DNA from 4 places in the Pseudochrobactrum algeriensis genome. Region 3 is predicted to be linked to each of the others. Evidence: predicted binding sites of a transcription regulator. Region 3 holds the regulator's gene; each other region holds the start of a gene.

Region 1 (3,361 bases), 1.2 Mb from region 3:
CCAGTGCAATCTGCACCAGAAAACACAAAGCAATAATGCAAAGCAAAACCAGCACATAGGCTTCAATCCAGCGGAACCCCTTGCTCTGCATATATAGCACGACAAAAACATCGAGCGCGGTCAGCAACACACCGAGTTCCAGCGGCATACCAAACAGCAGATTAAGCGCAATCGCTGTGCCGATTACCTCGGCAAGGTCGGTGGCACAGATTGCAATCTCCGCGCCGATCCATAAGAACCATGCCATCGCCGGAGAATAAGCGTCACGGCAGGCCTGCGCCAGATCGCGTCCCGTCGCCACAGCCAGTCGCGTGCAAAGTGACTGGAGCAGAATAGCCATGATATTGGAAACCAGCGCCACAACCAACAGCGTATAGCCAAAGCGTGAGCCACCGGCGATAGATGTCGCCCAGTTGCCGGGATCCATATAGCCGACCGCCACCAGATAACCCGGCCCTGCAAAGGCGGCAAATTTTCTCCACCGCGTGCCATGACGCGGAATTGTAATGGAACCATTGACCTCAGCCAGCGATTTCGCTGCCGGTTCCTGACGCCATGCGCCGGAATTATCAGCACCTTCCGCCAGTGGAAATTCATTTTTCTTCATGAAAAATCTTCGTGCGCAAATAGTAATGAAACTCATTTGCAACTAGGCGCTCAATTTTAATATCCGTCAAGAGAAAATACTGAAGTATAAAAGCAGCATAAAAAATGCCGGTTAAAACCGGCATTTTCTTATAAATAATTTATTGCGGCTTACCTTTTTCCCACATCACATCACCGCGATAAAGCGGCACGGTTGAGAGCGACGTCTTGGCAGAACCGTCCTGCACCTGTGAGGCATGTGCCAGATAAATCAGCGTATTATTGGTCTGATCATAAATGCGGGTAATCACCAGCTTCTTCCAGATCAGGCTGGTGCGCTCGGAAAATACCCGCTCACCGCCTTTGCCCAGCTTGATATCTCCGATGGTAATCGGCCCTGTCTGCTCACAGGAAATCGACGCATTGGACGGGTCTTCAAACCAGTTCCCCTTCTGCAGCCGGTCAATCATACCGCGCGAGAAAGATGCCAGATGGCAGGTCACACCCTGCACTTTCGGATCGCTGACCGCATCAATCACAATATCATTGCCGAGCCAGTCCACACCAACTTTGCCGATTTCCTCCGCCTGCACCATGCTGACACTTGTCAAAGGAGACAAGGCCAGCATTGCACCCAGAGCTGTAACGGTCAGAAATTGCTTCATAAACATCTCCTGCATTCAGATTTGAATCAAATATGGAATGGCTCACGCATCCTCTGCCAAAGGCAGCCACTTATCGAGAAAAGCATTAATCTCCATGGTCTGAATATCCGGCAGCGCTTTATAAATCAGTTCCACCGGCCAGTCCCACCATGCACTCTGCAACAGGCGCTCAACCGTCTTCTCATCAAAACGCGGTCGCAGAATTTTTGCAGGTACACCGGCAACAATCATATAGGGTGGCACATCTTTAGAAACCACTGCGTTAGCGCCGATCACGGCACCGGTGCCGATGCTCACACCGGGCAATATCACCGCGCCATGACCGATCCAGACATCATTGCCGATTGTCACCCGTCTTGAGGAACGGTGTGCACGATACTCCATATCCACACCGATATTGCGGAAATATTCATTCGGCCGGTAGGTCATTTTATGCATGGTCAGGCGTTGCATCGGATGTTCCAGCGCATTGATCCGCACATTGGAAGCAATGGAGCAAAAATGTCCGATCTCAGCATAAATTCCCTCGCCGTTGCGCTCCAGATAGGTAAAATTACCGATCTGTACATCACGCAGGATCACCCGCTCAGCGATTTCGGTATATTGTCCGAGTTTAACGGATTTCAGCTGCGCGCTCGGATGAATTTTCGGCTGCACATCACGCGAAAACTGCAAAACATCCTCACTCATCACGTTTTATTCCTGCATAAGTTCAATTTCAAAAATTTCTGAAATTTCATAAAAGATGGGAAAATCACACAGACAGCCTTTGCCAAACTGCCACAAGCCAGCTATAACATTATTATGACGACAGCTGATAGACAGGCCAACGGACACGAGAGCAGAAAATTGCTTTGGATTAGCGGCGTGGTATTAATCACCGCTCTGGCCGCTGGCGCTTTGTTTGCAGGCTGGATGAATTACAGCGACACCATATTCATGACCATGCTCATGGATGGTATTTCATGGTGCTTCTGAGGATCTGATTTATGCGTAAATATCTTCCTGTTCTGGTGCTGTTTGTTGCCGCTTTCACAATCGGCATTGTCGGCTTTCAGGCCTATCGCGACAAACAAATGGCCTCCGGCGAAGAGAGCCCCTATGGCGGCGCATTCAAGCTTGTCTCTATGAATGGCAGTGAAATCACTGATCAGTCTCTGCGCGGCAATCCTTCAGTCGTGTTTTTCGGCTATACCCATTGTCCGGTTGTCTGCCCGACCACCCTCTTCGATCTCGACAGCTGGCTGAAAGAGCTCGGCCCTGAAGGCGCGGCTATTCGCGGCTATATGGTCACTGTTGATCCTGAGCGTGACACACCGGAATATATTCAGAAATACATTACCAATGTCTCCGACCGTATCACCGGTATTACCGGCGATCCGAAGGACATTGCTGCGATGCTGAAATCCTATAATATCTACGCCAAGAAAGTTGATGAAGACGGCGAGAATTACACGATGGATCACACCGCCTCCATCCTGCTTCTCGACAAGAATGGCCGTCTGCGCTCAACCATCGCCTATGGCGAACCGTCAGAAACAGCAATTTCCAAGCTGAAACGTCTGGCAGCAGGCTGATTATAGCGGATAGCATTCGCATCTGACCAAGCTTCGTGATAGAGCAGTTTTCCTGAGTAAGGAAACTGCTCTATTCTTTTTTATAACTCCAATTCAGAGACCCCACATGGCACAGTACCGCTTATATCTCACACGGGACAAAGATCAGGCTGAGCAGATTTTCGATCTGCTGGAACCGGTATTTGAAGAAGACGGTCTGCCGCTGGCCAATACTGAAATTGATGAAGACAAGCAGATTTATGAAATCTCGCTTTATACCGAAGATAAAGCCGGTGCTGATGAAGCCCTGCCGCGCATGGCCGCTTGTCTGGGTCTGAAGCCGGAAGAAATCGGCGTGGAAGAACTGCCGGATATTGACTGGGTTCTGCATTCTCTCGAAGGTCTGAAGCCTGTTCGAGCCGGTCGCTTCTTTGTTCACGGCTCCCATGACCGCGACAAGCTGCAGGATGGCGATATCGGCATTGAAATTGATGCAGGCCTTGCTTTTGGCACCGGTCATCACGGCACTACCGCCAGCTGCCTTGAGATGATCGA
Region 2 (3,361 bases), 360 kb from region 3:
CGATCTGCGACTTACGTGCGTCGATAACCGGCTGGTAGAAATCTTTGTTCACTTCGATATAGGACTTGAAATCGCCGCCCATTGTGGAAGCAAAGCACTCCGGATCAGTCTTTGGCAGATCCATCATATAGGTTTTGAACTTGGCTTTCAGATCAGCATCAATGGCTGTGCGGATAACGATCGGGCCGTTCGGGATCAGCGGGGATTTCCAGACTTCTGTGAAGTCTTTCATGTCGATCAGGCCTTTGTCGACCATCTTGCGCAGGTTACCGGATGTGTAACCTTCATCGAAGCTGCCAACGCCGGAGCCGAAAGTTGTACCGGCATCAAACTTGCCGTCTTTTACAGCCAGAACCAGATTTTCATGGCCGCCGCCGAAACCGGTTTCGCTGAAATAATCTTTAACTGTCGCGCCATCGAGATCTTTTGGCAGCGAGGTTACCGGAATGAGATAGCCGGAGGTTGAATCCGGATCAGCAAAACCAAGCTTCTTACCTTTCATATCGGCAACAGTCTTGATGCCGCTGTCTTTACGGGCAACCATGATCGAATAATAACCGGTCGAACCATCGGTCTGTTCAGTGGTCAGGATCGGCTCAACAGCATCTTCTTTGGTCAGATAGATTTTGGCATAACCGGAAGCGCCAAGCTCTGCATAATCCAGTGTGCCGCCGAGCAGACCCTGAATAACGCCGTCATAGTCGGCAGCAGGAAACAGTTTAACTTCCTTAACGCCGATTGCCTTTGGCAGCTGGTCAATAATGCACTGGTAATTGCGCAGACGGTCAGCTTCGTTTTCGCCGCCGATAATACCAACGCGGAACACTTCAGGCTTATCTGCCTGCGCTGCGGTTGCGGTTGCCACTGCGGACAGCGCAACGGCGCCGAGCAAAAGCTTCTTGAAGGTCATGAACCATTCTCCTGTTAAACGATTATCGTTTGGTTTTGGATGAGTGTTACTGTGCGTCTGCAACGAGCTTTGCGACCTGTCGTGCCACTTGCGGGCTGACCGGAGCTTCCGGTGCAGGCTGCTCCAGAGCTGTTGAAGTCACAGCTTCCGAGAAGCTTTCATCATCGGCTTCGGCACCATAAATGCGGCGCGCTGCCAGTTGTGTGAGTTCAGCCGGTGTTCCGTCGAACACAACGCGTCCGCCCTGCATACCTATGATCCGGTCGCAATAGGTGCGTGCGGTATCCAGCGTGTGAAGATTGGTGATAACTGTCAGGCCTTCGCGCTTATTGATGTCGCGCAAAGCGCTCATCACCACCTGCGCATTGCGCGGGTCAAGCGAGGCAATCGGTTCATCTGCGAGAATAACTTTCGGGTTCTGCATCAGCGCGCGGGCAATCGCCACGCGTTGCTGCTGACCACCGGACAATGTTCCGGCAGGCTGCAAGGCGGTTTTGACAATGTCCAGACGCTCGATATTGGCGATAGCCTGTGCGCGCTCTTCACGGGAGAAAATGCCCATCAGGCTTTTAACTGTAGAACGTTGATTAAGACGGCCGAGCAGCACATTGGTCAGCACATCAAGACGTGGCACCAGATTGAACTGCTGGAAAATCATTGCGCAATCACTGCGCCAGCGGCGCAGCTCAGAACCGCGCAGACGCGACACGTCCTGATCTTTGAAAACAATCGAACCGTCCGATGTATCAATCAGACGATTAATCATTCGCAACAAAGTGGATTTACCGGCACCGGATGCGCCAATGATCCCCACCATCTGGGCCTGCGGGATTTCCAGATTTACATCTGCAACCGCAGTATTGCCGCCAAAACGACGGGTTACATTTTCAAGCTTCAGCATCAGCGCCCTCTATCAATTTCCCTGCGAAATTAGGCGCGTGATATGAAATGAAAATGTAAGTTAGATTACACTTCCATGAAAGTTCTGAATCAGATTTTTGACAAAAAAGCCGCCGGAAATTCCGGCGGCTCTGTTCTGCGATTGGATTCAGCAGCTTGGCTATCAGCCGCCGTGCTTTTCAAGAAAAGCTTCAATTTCAAGCTTGCGGAAATCATCCAGTGCATCACGCAGGCGCTGATGATCCCAGTCCCACCACGCCAGAGCTTCCAGACGCTCGACAATCGCATCGGAAAAACGCTGACGAATGAGTTTGGCAGGCACGCCGCCGACAATCGTATAAGGCGCCACATCTTTGGACACCACAGCACCAGAGCCGATGACCGCACCATTACCGATTTTAACACCGGGCAAAACGGTCACGCCATGCCCCAGCCATGTATCATGACCGATGGTCACTTCATGAGCGCGGCGCCATTCAAAGAAATCCGCTTCCTGCTCGGCATCCGGCCAGTAATCATTGGCGCGATAGGTAAAGTGATGCAGTGTTGCGCGCCACATCGGATGATTGGTGGCATTGATACGCACCGAAGCGGCAATATTCGCAAACTTACCGATCTTGGCGCACCAGACCATGCCGTCGCGCTCAATATAGGAATAGTCACCCATTTCCGTTTCAGAAATACGACAACGGGTACCAATTTCCGTATAGCGGCCAAATGTGCTGTCGGAAATTTCCGTATCCGGATGGATAAACGGCTGTTCTGACAATCTGGTCATGCATCTGCTCCCTGACGTACATAACCCGGAGCAAACTCGGTCACGTCGATGATGCGGTCAGCCACAGCCTCACGCACATCTTCATCATGGAAAATGCCAAGCATCGCCACGCCTTCTGTTTTTTTGCGACGGATCAACTCCATAACAACTTCACGGTTTTTGGCATCGAGCGAAGCGGTCGGCTCATCAAGCAACAACACCGGATGATCGGTGATGAAACCACGGGCAATATTCACACGCTGCTGCTCGCCACCGGAGAACGTGGCTGGCGGCAGATCCCACAGGCGCTGCGGCAGGTTGAGCATAGCCAGTAATTCACGGGCTTTGTCCTGCGCCTGCTCACGATCAACACCACGGGCAAACAACGGATCAGCCACCACATTCAGCGCGCTGACACGCGGCACAGTGCGCAAAAACTGGCTGACATAACCAATCGTATCACGGCGCACAGCCATAACCGTGCGCGGATCAGCCGAGGCAATATCAATCTGCTTACCGTGATGGCGCAGAATGATCTGGCCTTCGTCCACGGCATAATTGCCATAGACCATTTTCAGGATCGAACTTTTACCGGCACCGGACGGGCCACCGAGCACAGCACATTCACCGGCTTTCAGCGCAAAGAATACATTTGTCACCACCGGCAGCGCAATACCGCCCTGCAAATGCATGGTGAAGCTCTTTGCCACTTCCGAAACAATAAGAGGCATAGTCATGATTAAACCTGCAAAATCGAGGAAACGAGCAGCTGTGTATAAGGTGCCTGCGGATCA
Region 3 (3,361 bases):
AAGCCCGCTTCGCGCGGGCTTTTTCATTTCAGTTGATAACAAGATACGGGATCAGCTTGCCGGTTCAGGGCGATCCTGCGTCAGCAACAATGCGCCGATCGCATCAACTTTTTGCTTGTTCATATCTTCCGCACCTGCTGCAAAAGTATTCTGCGTTGCGGAGGCTGCAACCGGTTTGGTTTCAAACGGCAGCTGCGCCGGAACCGGCGTATTTACAGCCGGTGCATGATAGGCAAGCTGCACCGGTACTTCCGCTGCAGCCGGTTGTGCAGCCTGCACATCCTGTCCGGCAGATGCCACCATCACCGGAGCAACGACAGGCAGACGGTCACCTTTACCGGCCTTAGCCGTATCCGTTACATCATAAATGCTATCCGGCATGGACTGGTTTCTTGGTTCATAGGCAGCCGCCAGATTATACGGGGTTTCAGGCAGCGGCGATTCCAGCGTACCGTCTCTGCGGCGCTTTTCGTAGAAAGAATTGCCACCGGCAACCAACACATAATGCATATTTCTATACGGGAATTTCAGGCCGGCCGTATGGAAGAACATTGCATTCTTCAGCTTCGGATGGCGTTCGCCTTTCAGCACGGAATCCGCCGCTTCTTTTACATCCGGCAAAGCTTTGGAATTCATGGCACGGGTCATAACGCCCGGTGCAAACTGGTTTTTCTGTCCGACAACGCCGCAAATGGTTTCCGGATATTTTTCCGAGACCAGACGATTCATCACCACCGTGCCGACTGCAACAAGGCCATCACGACTGGAGCGGGCAGATTCAAAGAACATTGCGCGCTCAAGGCATTCGCGGTCTCTGGAAGTGTATGTGTAGGTCTTTTTGCCATTACGGACGGTCACACCGGATTCCTTGGCAGACTGTGCAGCCTTGGCAGATTTGGAACCGGTCGAAGTCGTGGTGCAGCCAGCAAGGATAAACGGCGTGGCAACCAGAGCACCGATAAACAGTGTTTTCGCTAAATAAGAGCGTTTCAACGGTTCATCCTTATCAATAATTTCCCGTACACCCGGGTCACACAGAGATCCTGTGCGCGAGCCCCGGGAAATTCGGGGGCTATTAGGGCTAAATAAAGGCGCAAGGCCCGATTTATATTCGTGTTCCGGTTAGCGACAACCGGTTAAAATTTACCCCAAGAAAATGCGCCTTATTAGTTAACGCTCTGTTAACGCATTCTTTTGAGTGATTACTAAAATACGCAAGATTACGTAAAGACTTCACTAACCTAGTGAAATGAAGCAGCTTGCCGGATTATGGCTTTGCAGCAATTCCGGTACGATATTGCCTTATTTCACAACCTGATAGCGCCTCAGACACGGGCGCATCATGCAATTGACCGCCCTGTTGCGTTAGTCATAATTCATTACAGCGCGTTACAAATAACTGATATTTTGTGAAGGCAATTTGCTTTTATGACGCTATAGCCTTTGCAGACACGGCTTTCCGCAGAATCAGAAATATAAAAACCGGCGTGAATTTTCTTCACACCGGTTCAGTATTTTTCACAAATATCCGGCAGGTTATCAGCCGAAAGCATAACCGGCACCGCGAACGGTGCGAATCGGATCCACTTCACGACCGGTATTGATCGCCTTGCGCAGACGGCCGATATGCACATCCACCGTGCGGTCATCGACGTAAATATCCCGCCCCCAGATACCATCCAGCAATTGCGTGCGCGAGAAAACACGCCCCGGTGCCATCATAAAATATTCAAGCAGACGAAACTCTGTCGGCCCGAGTTTGATTTCGCGTTCCTTGCGGTAAACGCGGTGCTGCTGACGGTCGAGAACAATCTCGCCGACTTTCAGCACATGGGAAAGCACACTCGGATTGGCGCGGCGCAGCATCGCCTTGATACGTGCCAGCAGTTCCGGTGTGGAGAATGGTTTGACAACATAATCATCCGCGCCAACGGCCAGACCGCGCACACGCTCGGATTCCTCACCGCGTGCTGTCAGCATGATAATCGGCAGACGCTCTGTCTCTGCACGCTGACGCAGACGGCGGCAAAGTTCGATGCCGGAAACACCAGGCAGCATCCAGTCGAGAACCAAAAGATCAGGGACGTTTTCGCGTAAATAAATTTCGGCTTCATCGCCACGCAGGATCGTATCGACCTGATAGCCTTCAGCCTCAAGATTATAGCGCAGCAATTCGCTGATGGCTTCTTCGTCTTCAACAACCGCTATTCTTGGCGTGTGTGACATTGCGTATCCACTATTCGTTTAGACATAAGGGGGCATTTGCATTCCGGCACAGCCGGAATGCATGACGTTTATTCTGACAGGCAGGGCTGAATGCCCTGCATATCGGCTGCCGGTTAGAGCAGCTTAGTTTTTATGCAATTCGTCGAGAACGACGTCATGGCTCAGATCATCTTTCGGACGATCCGGCGGCATCTGATTACCGGTGACAATATAATAGACCGTCTCGGCAATATTGGTGGCATGATCGCCGATACGCTCAATATTCTTGGCGCAGAACAGAAGATGCGTACAGGCCGTAATATTGCGCGGATCTTCCATCATATAAGTCAGAAGTTCGCGGAACAGCGATGTGTACATCGCATCAATTTCATCATCGCGGTCGCGGACAATATTGATCTGGGTCACAGAACGCGTTGCATAGGCGTCCAGCACATCTTTTAGCTGGGTGCGGGCAAGCTCTGCCAGTGTTTCTAGACCGCGATAAAGCTTCACCGACTGACGTGTTTCCGAAACGGCAACAACACGCTTGGCAATGTTTTTGCCCATATCGCCAACGCGTTCCAGATCCGCTGAGATACGGATCGCGCCGATAATTTCGCGCAGATCCACAGCCATCGGCTGACGCTTGGCGATAATCATAATCGCCTTGTCATCAATTTCACGTTCGCCTGCATCAAGGATCAGATCCTCGGAAATGACCCGCTGTGCCAGCGCATTATCGGCAGTAACAATCGCCTTGATGGACTGTTCCACCATACGCTCCGCATGACCGCCCATTTCGGCGATTTTACGGGCGAGAAACTTCAGTTCTTCATCATAGGACGTAACCGTATGCTGTGACGGCATGGAAATTTCCTTATCCTGTGGCACTGCCAAAGCAGTCTGTAAAACTCCAGAGCATTTCCGGCTTATATTGCCTCATAGAAAATGCTCTATCTTGTTTGTTTTTACGCGTAAGCTCGATCAGCCGAAACGACCGGTAATATAATCCTGCGTACGTTTTTCTTTCGGCGTGGTGAACATCATATCCGTGTCACCGACCTCTACCAGATTGCCCAGATGGAACATGGCTGTGGTCTGCGAAATACGCGCAGCCTGCTGCATTGAGTGGGTCACGATGACAATCGTATAGTCA
Region 4 (3,361 bases), 1.5 Mb from region 3:
GGTACGTCATGAAGAGCTATATGATTTAAGCTTTGCACATATTGATTGCGATGCTTTTTACGCTTCCATTGAAAAACGCGACAATCCTGAACTGCGTGACAAGCCGGTGATTGTCGGCGGCGGCAAGCGTGGTGTGGTTTCCACCTGCTGCTATATTGCGCGTATTCACGGTGTGCGTTCTGCTATGCCGACTTTCAAAGCCATTGAGCTCTGCCCGCAGGCCGTATTCGTTAAGCCGAATATGGAGAAATACCGCAAGGTCGGGCATCAGATTCGCCAAATGATGTTTGATCTCACGCCATTGGTCGAACCGCTTTCGATTGATGAGGCGTTTCTGGATTTGCGCGGTACGGCCAAACTGCACCGTGCGCCTCCTGCCCTTGTACTGGCAGAATTCGCCCGCCGGATTGAACAGGAAATCGGCATCACCGTTTCTGTCGGCTTGTCCTACTGCAAATTTCTGGCGAAACTTGCCTCGGACATGGAGAAGCCGCGTGGTTTCTCGGTGATCGGGGAAGAGGAAACGCTGGATTTTCTGAAGCCTAAGCCAGTCGGTATGATCTGGGGTGTCGGTAAAGCGCTCAATGCCAAGCTCAATGCTGACGGTATTCAGACCATAGGACAGCTCCAGCAAATGGAAGAATCTGCGCTGATGAAGTCCTATGGCGTGATGGGGCAGCGTCTCTACCGCCTCTCCCGCGGCATGGACACGCGCACAGTGCAGCCTGAAAGCGAGATGAAGAGCATCTCCAATGAAACCACGTTTGATATTGATATCGCCAAGGCTGAAGAGCTGGTGCCGGTACTGCGTGCATTGTCGGAAAAAGTTGCCGGGCGACTGAAACATGGCGAGATTGCCGGTCATACAGTGGTACTGAAGCTGAAAACCAAGGATTTCCAAAGCCGCACCCGTAATCATCGTCTGAGCGATCCTACGCAGCTTGCCGACAGGATTTTCCGCACCGGCCTTTATATGCTGCAAAAGGAAATTGACGGCACCAAATACCGCCTGCTCGGTATCGGCGTGACCGACCTCACCGATCCGGTAAAGGCTGATCCGCCTGATCTCGTGGATATCAAAGCCGGTAAGCGTGCGGCGGCTGAAACTGCCATTGATAAGCTACGCTCCAAATTCGGCTCCAAAACAGTGGAAACCGGCTACACATTCGGCAAAGGCAACCTCGCCCGCCCGCAGACACCGTCTGACAAATAGGTTTGGCCTGACTGCGGTTTTTCCAGCGAATAAAATGCTAATAAAAGCCATGTCATCATTTCTTCATGGAAGTGACATTTGTCTGAAACAGAGAACGGCGAAATCTCCCCTCAATGTCTGAATCAAAAAGTGGCAGGCTATAGCGAAAATGGTGATTTCGAGCACCGGAACACAGCGTACATATAAGTACGTGAGTACCGGAAGCGTAGAAATTGCCATTTGCAGCAAGGCATGGCGGCTTTTGGATCAGAGATCCAGAATTTTATCCAACATTCGGGGATATTCATGTCGCGCCGTTCTATGAGACTTTCTCTCATCACCGCTCTTACTGCCACTCTGGCAAGTTCCGTTGCTTTTTCCGCTTCGGCTGAGCCGGTTTTCAACCGCATCGCCAGCTTTGCAGTCGCCGATAACCTGCCGAAAGATGCCGATGCAAAAGCGGCGACATCTTCCGAGATCATCACGGTTTCCGAAGACGGCAATATGCTGATCTATTCCGACAGCCCGTATGGCGGCATCGGTTTTGTTGATATTACCGATCCGAAAAATCCTAAAGCCGGCGGCGTTCTTAAAGTTGAAGGCGAGCCGACATCAGTTACTGTAGCAGGCAAGCGCGTTTTCGCCGGTGTCAACACATCTGAAAGCTATGTGAAGCCATCAGGCCGTCTGGATGTGATTGATATTGCATCGCGCAAGGTTGAAATGAGCTGCGATCTCGGCGGCCAGCCGGATTCGGTAGCCGTTTCACCAGACAAGACATTCCTCGCCGTTGCCATTGAAAATGAGCGCGATGAAGAGCTGAATGATGGTGAGTTGCCACAGCTGCCAGCCGGTAATCTGGTTATTCTCAATCTCAAAGACGGCACACCGGATTGCAAAACCATGAAAGTGGTTGATCTGACCGGTATTGCAGAAGTTGCACCGGAAGACCCTGAACCGGAATTTGTTTCCATCAACAGCAAGAATGAAATTGCTGTTACACTTCAGGAAAACAACCATATTGCGATCGTCGATGCTGCTTCCGGCAAGATCACCGCGCATTTTTCTGCCGGTACTGTTGACCTCGACAAGATCGACACCAAGAAAGACGGCCAGATCAAATTTAACGGCGAGATGAAAAATGTCGCCCGCGAGCCGGATACCATCAAATGGATTGGCGATGATCGTCTGCTAACCGCCAATGAAGGCGACTATAAAGGCGGCTCCCGCGGCTTCACGATCTTCGATAAGACCGGCAAAGTGACTTATGAATCCGGCAACACGCTGGAGCACAAGATTGCTGCACACGGCCATTATCCGGAAAAGCGCAACAAGAAAGGCGTTGAGCTGGAGGGTGCCGAAGTCGGCCGTTTTGGTGATACCAACTATCTTTTCGTTGCCAGCGAGCGCGGCTCAATGGTCGGTGTTTATAAAGATACCGGTAAAGATCCTGAATTCGTTCAGCTGCTGCCATCGGGTATCGGCCCTGAGGGCGTGCTGGCGATCCCGTCACGTAACCTGCTGGTAACCGCTAATGAAACTGATCTGGGTGAAGACGGCGCCGCCCGCTCCCATGTGATGATTTATGAGCTGCAGGACAAAGCCGCAGATTATCCGCAGCTGGTTTCGGAACTGACGGAAGAAGGCACACCAATCGCCTGGGGCGCACTCTCCGGTCTGGTTGCTGATGAAAGCAAAGACGGCATTCTCTATGCAGTTTCTGACTCTGCTTATTTTGCTGCGCCGACAATCTACACGATTGATGCGAACCAGAAGCCTGCGAAAATCGCCTCTGCGCTGCTCGTCAAGCGCGGTAAAGATGCAGCGCAAAAGATTGATCTTGAAGGCATTACGACCGATGGCAAAGGCGGTTTCTGGCTGGCTAATGAAGGCGACCAGAAGAAACTGGTGCCGCATGCCATTCTCAATGTGAATGATAAAGGCGAGATCAAAAAAGAAATCGCTTTGCCTGAAGACCTGCTCAAGCATCAGACCCGTTTCGGTCTTGAAGGCATCACCCGCACCGGTGAAGGCGATAATGAAACGCTCTGGATGGTTGTACAGCGCGAATGGGCAGATGATGACAAAGGTACTGTCAAAATCCTCAGCTACAATCTGAAGAGCGAAGAATGGGCTGCCGTTTCCTATCCGCTGGATAAGAAGGAAAAA

The links. The regulator PhoB, encoded in region 3, activates phosphate uptake and scavenging genes when phosphate is short. The targets are predictions, from matches to a motif close to TGTCATNNANCTGTCAT.
Region 1: the regulator PhoB is predicted to act here: its motif matches at 2,044-2,060, upstream of KHQ09_RS12035 (DapH/DapD/GlmU-related protein).
Region 2: the regulator PhoB is predicted to act here: its motif matches at 1,865-1,881, upstream of phnC (phosphonate ABC transporter ATP-binding protein).
Region 4: the regulator PhoB is predicted to act here: its motif matches at 1,264-1,280, upstream of KHQ09_RS08840 (esterase-like activity of phytase family protein).

What each region holds. Positions count from the first base shown of each region.
Region 1 covers NZ_CP075361.1:2,133,448-2,136,808, forward strand. The annotation lists gene KHQ09_RS12025 (Nramp family divalent metal transporter) at 1-607, opposite strand, end outside; partial or broken gene KHQ09_RS12030 (CreA family protein) at 747-1,178, opposite strand; gene KHQ09_RS12035 (DapH/DapD/GlmU-related protein) at 1,293-1,940, opposite strand; gene KHQ09_RS18505 (hypothetical protein) at 2,100-2,228, shown strand; gene KHQ09_RS12040 (SCO family protein) at 2,240-2,827, shown strand; gene KHQ09_RS12045 (50S ribosomal protein L11 methyltransferase) at 2,934-3,361, shown strand, end outside.
Region 2 covers NZ_CP075361.1:308,217-311,577, reverse strand. The annotation lists gene phnD (phosphonate ABC transporter substrate-binding protein) at 1-910, opposite strand, end outside; gene phnC (phosphonate ABC transporter ATP-binding protein) at 957-1,811, opposite strand; gene KHQ09_RS03535 (LbetaH domain-containing protein) at 1,974-2,588, opposite strand; gene phnL (phosphonate C-P lyase system protein PhnL) at 2,585-3,304, opposite strand; gene phnK (phosphonate C-P lyase system protein PhnK) at 3,307-3,361, opposite strand, start outside.
Region 3 covers NZ_CP075361.1:3,380,626-3,383,986, reverse strand. The annotation lists gene KHQ09_RS17790 (cell wall hydrolase) at 52-993, opposite strand; gene phoB (phosphate regulon transcriptional regulator PhoB) at 1,540-2,226, opposite strand; gene phoU (phosphate signaling complex protein PhoU) at 2,350-3,072, opposite strand; gene pstB (phosphate ABC transporter ATP-binding protein PstB) at 3,190-3,361, opposite strand, start outside.
Region 4 covers NZ_CP075361.1:1,470,668-1,474,028, reverse strand. The annotation lists gene KHQ09_RS08845 (DNA polymerase IV) at 1-1,213, shown strand, start outside; gene KHQ09_RS08840 (esterase-like activity of phytase family protein) at 1,499-3,361, shown strand, end outside.